2 linked regions of the Kineococcus sp. NBC_00420 genome follow. The protein of the gene in region 1 interacts with the protein of each later gene in a pairwise test. Links are inferred from orthologs where the notes say so. Each region holds a gene or a part of one and is shown in the gene's direction. Other genes may lie near its edges.

Region 1 (3,293 bases):
TGTACTCGTTCTACACGCCGTACCACCTGTGCCACTTCGAGGTCCCCCTCACGGTGGCCCGTGCGGTGCTGTTCGCCGACGCCACGATCGTCCCCGGTGACGAGGTGAAGGTCGAGGTCGTCACCACGGCCAAGACCGACCTCGCCGCGGGCCGGGAGATCGACCGCCTCGGCGGGTACGACACCTACGGCGTGGCCGAGACCTACGCGGCGACCAAGGCGCAGAACCTGCTGCCGATGGGTGTCGCCGAGGGCTGCGTCCTCAAGAACGACGTGAAGAAGGACCAGGTCCTGACCTACGACGACGTGATCCTGCCGGAAGGCCGTCTCATCGACGCCCTCCGCGCGGAACAGGCCGCCCTGCTCGGGAGCTGACCCCCGTCGGCCCCGGGTTCGGGTCGTGGACGCATCGTGGCGAACCTACGGGTGCGGTGCGTCCACGACCCGAACCCGGGGCCGTCGTGCGTCCGGGGCCGGAGGGTTAGGGTTCCGGACGTGAACTCCGCAGGCAGGCTCGACGTCGCCGTGGTCGGCGCAGGCCGGGTCGGGCCCGTCCTGGGGGCCGCGTTGCGGGCCGCGGGACACCGGATCACCGGCGTCTCCGCGCGGACCCGGGCGAACGCCGAACGCGTCGAGGCCCTGCTGCCCGACGTCCCCTGGATCGAACCGGGCGACGCGTTCGCGGCCGACCTGGTCCTGTTCGCCGTGCCCGACGACGTCCTCGGACCGCTCGTCAGCCGCCTCGCCCGCAACGTCCGGGCCGGTCAGCTCGTCGTGCACACCAGCGGTCTGCACGGCACCGGGGTCCTCGGCCCCGCCGCCGCGAACGGGGCGCTCCCGCTCGCGCTGCACCCCGCCATGACCTTCACCGGGACCTCGCTGGACCTGCAACGCCTCCTCGGGGCGGCCGTGGCGGTCACCAGCTCCGCCGTCCTCGCGCCCGTCGCCGACGCCCTCGTCCGCGAGTGGGGCGCGTCCCCCGTCGCGGTCGCCGACGCGGAACGCGCGCTCTACCACGCCGCCCTGGCCCACGGGTCGAACCACCTGGTCACCCTCGTCGCGCAGGCCCTGGACGCGGCCCGCGCCGCGGTGGGGGACAACGCCGAACGGGTCCTGCGCCCCTTGCTGCAGGCCGCCCTCGAGAACGTGCTCGCCCACGGCGACGAGGCCCTCACCGGACCGGTCGCCCGGGGCGACGCGGGGACCGTCGCGACCCACCTGCGGGTCCTCACCGACCACGACCCGCGGACCGCGGCCACCTACGTCCAGCTGGCGGGGGTCGCGACCGACCGGGCGCAGGCGTCGGGCAGGCTGACCGCCGCGCTCGCCGAGGCCGTGCGCACGCAACTGCACCGAACTGGAGAACCGTGAGCCTCACCGTCACCCGGACCCGCGCCGAACTCGCCGCGGCCCGCTCGGCCCTCGACGGGCCCGTCGCCGTCGTCATGACGATGGGCGCGCTGCACGCCGGGCACGCGGAGCTCATCGCCGAAGCTCGCCGCCGCGCCCCGTCCGTCCTCGTCACGATCTTCCTCAACCCCCTGCAGTTCGGGGCGGGGGAGGACCTGGCCCGCTACCCGCGCACCCTCGACGACGACCTGCGCCTGGCCGAGGCGGCCGGTGCGGACGTCGTGTTCGCTCCCGGCCCCGACGTCGTCTACCCCGACGGTGATCCCGGCGTCCGGGTCGCCGCCGGACCGCTCGGCACGGTCCTCGAGGGAGCGAGTCGTCCCGGCCACTTCGACGGGGTCCTGACCGTCGTCGCGAAGATGTTCCACCTCACCCGCGCCGACCTCGCGTTCTTCGGTCAGAAGGACGCCCAGCAGTTGCTGCTGGTGCGCCGGATGGTGCGTGACCTCGACCTCGGGGTGGACGTCGTCGCCGTCCCCACCGTGCGCGAGGGCGACGGTCTGGCCATGTCGAGTCGCAACCGCTACCTGACCCCCTTCGACCGCGAGGTCGCGCTGGTGCTGCAGAAGGCGCTCACGGCCGGGGCGGCCGCCGCGAGCGAGGGGCCCAGCGCCGTCCGCCGGGCCGCGCGCGACGTCCTCGTCGCCGAACCCGCTGCCCGCGTCGACTACCTCGCCCTCGTCGACCCGCTCGACCTCGCCGACGTGCGCGAGCACTACCGCGGGGACGCGCTGCTCGCCGTGGCGGCCCGGGTGGGTTCGACGCGCCTGATCGACAACGTCCCCCTCGTCGTGGGCCGACCCGACAACTGATCCCGACTAACCTGGAGGCGTGAGCGACACGCAGGCCCCGGACCAGACCGACGCGGCGCAGGGTCCCGACGAGGACTTCGACGACGCCCCCGAACAGGTGCGGGTCCGGCGGGAGAAGCGCGACCGCATCCTCGCCGCGGGAGGTGAGGCGTACCCCGTCTCGGTGCCCCGCACCGGCTCCCTCGCCCAGCTGCGCGAGCAGTACGCCCACCTCGAGGCGGGCGAGGAGACGACCGACCAGGTCGGGATCACCGGGCGCGTGGTGTTCCTGCGCGGCACCGGGAAACTGGTGTTCGCGACCCTGCAGGAGGGGGACGGCACCCGGCTGCAGGCCATGGTCTCGCGCGACGGCGTCGGCGAGGACGCCCTCGCGACGTGGAAGTCCGACGTCGACCTCGGCGACATCGTCTTCGTGCGCGGCAACGTCATCTCCTCCAAGCGGGGGGAACTCTCGGTGCTCGCCGATTCCTGGCTGATGGCCTCGAAGTCGTTGCGTCCCTTGCCCGTCCTGCACAAGGAACTGTCCGAGGAGACCCGCGTCCGGCAGCGCTACGTCGACCTCATCGTCCGCGAGGCGGCCCGCACGAACGTCCGGGCGCGCTCGAACGTCGTCCGTGCGGTGCGCCGTACGCTGGAGGACCGCGGGTTCCTCGAGGTCGAGACGCCGATGCTGCAGACCCTGCACGGCGGGGCCAGCGCGCGTCCGTTCGTGACGCACTCGAACGCGTTCGACACCGACCTCTACCTGCGCATCGCGCCGGAGCTGTTCCTCAAGCGCTGCGTCGTCGGCGGCATCGAACGCGTCTTCGAGATCAACCGGAACTTCCGCAACGAGGGCGCCGACTCCACCCACTCGCCCGAGTTCGCGATGCTCGAGACCTACCAGGCCTGGGGCGACTACGACTCGATCGGCCGGCTCACGCAGGACCTGATCCAGAACGCCGCCACCGAGGCGTTCGGGACCCAGCAGGTCACCCTCGCCGACGGTTCGGCCTACGACCTCGGCGGGGAATGGGCCGCCATCTCCATGTACCCCTCGCTCTCGGAGTCCCTGGGGGAGGAGATCACCCCG
Region 2 (3,048 bases), 1.7 Mb from region 1 along the record:
CGCCACGGCCGCACCCTGAGCCAGCACCGGGGCACCCGCCGCACCGGAGTCCGACCCGGCGGCCGCGGCGGGCAACGACACCCCGCTGCCCGCCAGCAGCGCCTCGGCCCCCGCGGGCAGGTTCGCCGACCCCGAACCCCCCGTCGCGGACAGCGACACCTTTCCCGAGATCGGCGCCTTCACCACCAGGGCGTCCACCGTGGCCTGCGCCGCCGAGACCGCCGCCCGCGTCTGCACGCGCTGGGCCTGACCCAACGACGACACCGCCGTGTCCAGGTTCCCCAGCCCCGCGTTCACCTGGTCCACCAGGGCCTGCGTCTGCGAAGCCAGCAGCTGGTACTGCGTCCGCGAGGACTGCACGGCCGCCAGTGCCGCCGCCCGCGCCGCGGGGTCCGCGATGGCCTGCGCCTGGGTCTCCGCCTCGGAGAAGCGCGCCGCCGCGTCCGCCGCCGCCTTGCGCTGCTGCGCCGCCACCTGCGAGGCGCTCTTCGCCGAGCCGGACCCCGAGGACCCCGACGCCGCGGCGTCCTCGTCGGCCTGCTTCGCCTGCGCGAGGTTCGACACCGCCGACGGAGAGTCGATCGTCATCAGCACGTCACCGGCCGCGACCTGCTGGCCGTCGCTCACGTTCAACGTCGCCACCGTCCCCGCCGCCGGGGACTTCACCACCGCCGAGGCCCGCGGCTGCACCGTCCCCGGCGCGTCGACGACCTCCGCGACGTCACCCCGGGCGACGGTCGCCGTCGACAACGCCGGAGCCTCGTCCTTGCTGCACGCCGAGGCGACCAGCACGAACGAGGCCCCGACGGCGACGGCGGACAGGGCACGGAGGGGACGCCGGGACGGGCGCGGAGTCGTGAGGTGGGCTCGCACCTGGTCACACTAGGGCTTGCCCGAGCGTCCACGGGTCCACCTCAGGCGTGGTCTTCGACACCTGCCCCTCCCCCCTGGGTCGCACCCCGGACACCGGTCCCTACCCTCGAACGGGTGAGCACTCCGGGCCAGGAACTCGTCGACCTCTACGACCCGACGGACCGTGCCGGACGGGTCACCGGCAGTGCCCCACGCGCCGAGGTCCGCGCCCGCAACCTCCCCCACGCCGCCACCGGCGTCCTGCTGCGCGACCCCGCCACCGGCCGCGTCTTCGTGCACCGCCGCACCGACGTCAAGGACCTCAACCCCGGCGCCCACGACTGCCTCGCCGGTGGCGTCGTCGACGCCGGCGAGACCCCCCTGCACGCCGCCCACCGCGAACTGCGCGAGGAACTCGGCCTCGACGCCGACCTGCGCCCCGTCACCACCACCTGGTACCGCGACGACACCACCCACTACCTCGCCCACGTCTACACCGCCGACTGGGACGGGACCCCCCTCACCCTGCAACCCAGCGAGGTCGCCGAGGGCTGGTGGGAGGACCCCGTCACCCTGCGCGACCGCCTCGCCGACCCCGCCTGGCCCTTCGTCCCCGACACCCGCGCCCTCCTCGCCGCCTGGCCGCGCTGGTGGGAGACCGGACGTGCGGAAGGCCGCCCCCGCTGACGAGGACGGCCCTGCGCACCACCGGACGGGAAGCGACCTACAGGTACTGACCCGTGTTGGCGACCGTGTCGATCGAGCGGCCCGCCTCCGTGCCCTTCTTCCCCTGCATCAACGTGCGGATGAAGACGATCCGCTCACCCTTCTTGCCCGAGATCCGGGCCCAGTCGTCCGGGTTCGTCGTGTTCGGCAGGTCCTCGTTCTCCTTGAACTCGTCCACGCACGCACTCATCAGGTGATCCACCCGCACCCCCTTCTGGTTCAGGGTCAGCAGGTCCTTGATCGCCATCTTCTTCGCCCGGTCCACGATGTTCTGGATCATCGCGCCCGAGTTGAAGTCCTTGTAGTACAGGACCTCCTTGTCACCGCCCGCGTACGTCACCTCGAGGAACTCGTTCTCCTCGCTCTCGGTGTACATCCGCTCCACCGTCGCCCGGATCATCGCCTCGACCGTGAGCTGCTTCGTCCCCCCGTTCACCGCGACGTCGTCCGCGTGCAACGGCAGGTCCGGCGTCAGGTACTTCGCGAAGATCTGCCCCGCGCTCTCCGCGTCCGGACGCTCGATCTTGATCTTCACGTCCAGCCGGCCCGGGCGCAGGATCGCCGGGTCGATCATGTCCTCGCGGTTCGAGGCGCCGATCACGATGACGTTCTCCAGGCGCTCCACCCCGTCCAGCTCCGACAGCAGCTGCGGCACGATCGTCGTCTCCACGTCCGAGGACACCCCCGACCCACGGGTGCGGAACAACGACTCCATCTCGTCGAAGAACACCACCACCGGCGTCCCGGCGCTCGCCTTCTCCCGCGCCCGGGCGAAGATCAGCCGGATGTGGCGCTCGGTCTCGCCGACGTACTTGTTCAGCAGCTCCGGACCCTTGATGTTCAGGAAGTAGCTCTTGGCCTGGCTCTCGCCCCGCAGCTCCGCGGCCTTCTTGGCCAGCGAGTTCGCGACGGCCTTCGCGATGAGCGTCTTCCCGCACCCGGGCGGGCCGTAGAGCAGGATCCCCTTCGGCGGGCGCAGACCGTGCTCGCGGAACAGGTCCGCGTGCAGGAACGGCAGCTCCACCGCGTCGCGGATCGCCTCGATCTGCGGCCCGAGGCCACCGATGTCCTCGTAGTCGATGTCCGGGACCTCCTCCAGGACCAGCTCCTCGACCTCCGCCTTCGGGATCCGCTCGAAGGCGAACCCGGACCGGGTGTCGATGGTCAGGGAGTCCCCGACCCGCAGCGGGCCGTCCATCAACGGACCGGCCAGACGTACCACGCGCTCCTCGTCGGCGCGCGCGAGCACCAGGACCCGCCCGTCGGGCAGGATCTCCTTGACGGAGGCGAGCTCGCCCGTGCGCTCGTAGTCGAACGCCGCCACCACGTTCATGGCCTCGTTGACCATCACGTCCTGGCCGGGCTTCAACGAGTCCAGGTCGATCGCCGGGCTCACCGCCACCCGCATCCGCCGACCCGCCGACATGATGTCGGCCGTGCCCTCACCGGCGGCCTCCAGGAACGTCGCGA

What was found.
Region 2: the proteins of panC (region 1) and OG218_RS25910 interact in binary tests that used the Escherichia coli proteins (3 or more experiments, as listed by UniProt). The link is inferred for Kineococcus sp. NBC_00420 from one-to-one orthologs.

The regions. Positions count from the first base shown.
Region 1 is NZ_CP107930.1:3,556,166-3,559,458, forward strand. What follows is about bases 316-3,293. They hold panC (pantoate--beta-alanine ligase), read left to right. Parts: upstream 316-1,366; coding sequence 1,367-2,221; downstream 2,222-3,293. Other genes in these bases: OG218_RS17505 (NAD(P)H-dependent oxidoreductase), read left to right, coding at 316-374; OG218_RS17510 (Rossmann-like and DUF2520 domain-containing protein), read left to right, coding at 495-1,370; lysS (lysine--tRNA ligase), read left to right, coding at 2,241-3,293. Outside these bases: more of OG218_RS17505, read left to right, coding at 1-315. UniProt on the Escherichia coli protein: Catalyzes the condensation of pantoate with beta-alanine in an ATP-dependent reaction via a pantoyl-adenylate intermediate.
Region 2 is NZ_CP107930.1:5,303,740-5,306,787, reverse strand. Bases 31-2,763 are described here. They hold OG218_RS25910 (NUDIX domain-containing protein), read left to right. Parts: upstream 31-987; coding sequence 988-1,539; downstream 1,540-2,763. Other genes in these bases: OG218_RS25915 (efflux RND transporter periplasmic adaptor subunit), read right to left, coding at 31-873. Also shown: more of OG218_RS25915, read right to left, coding at 1-30.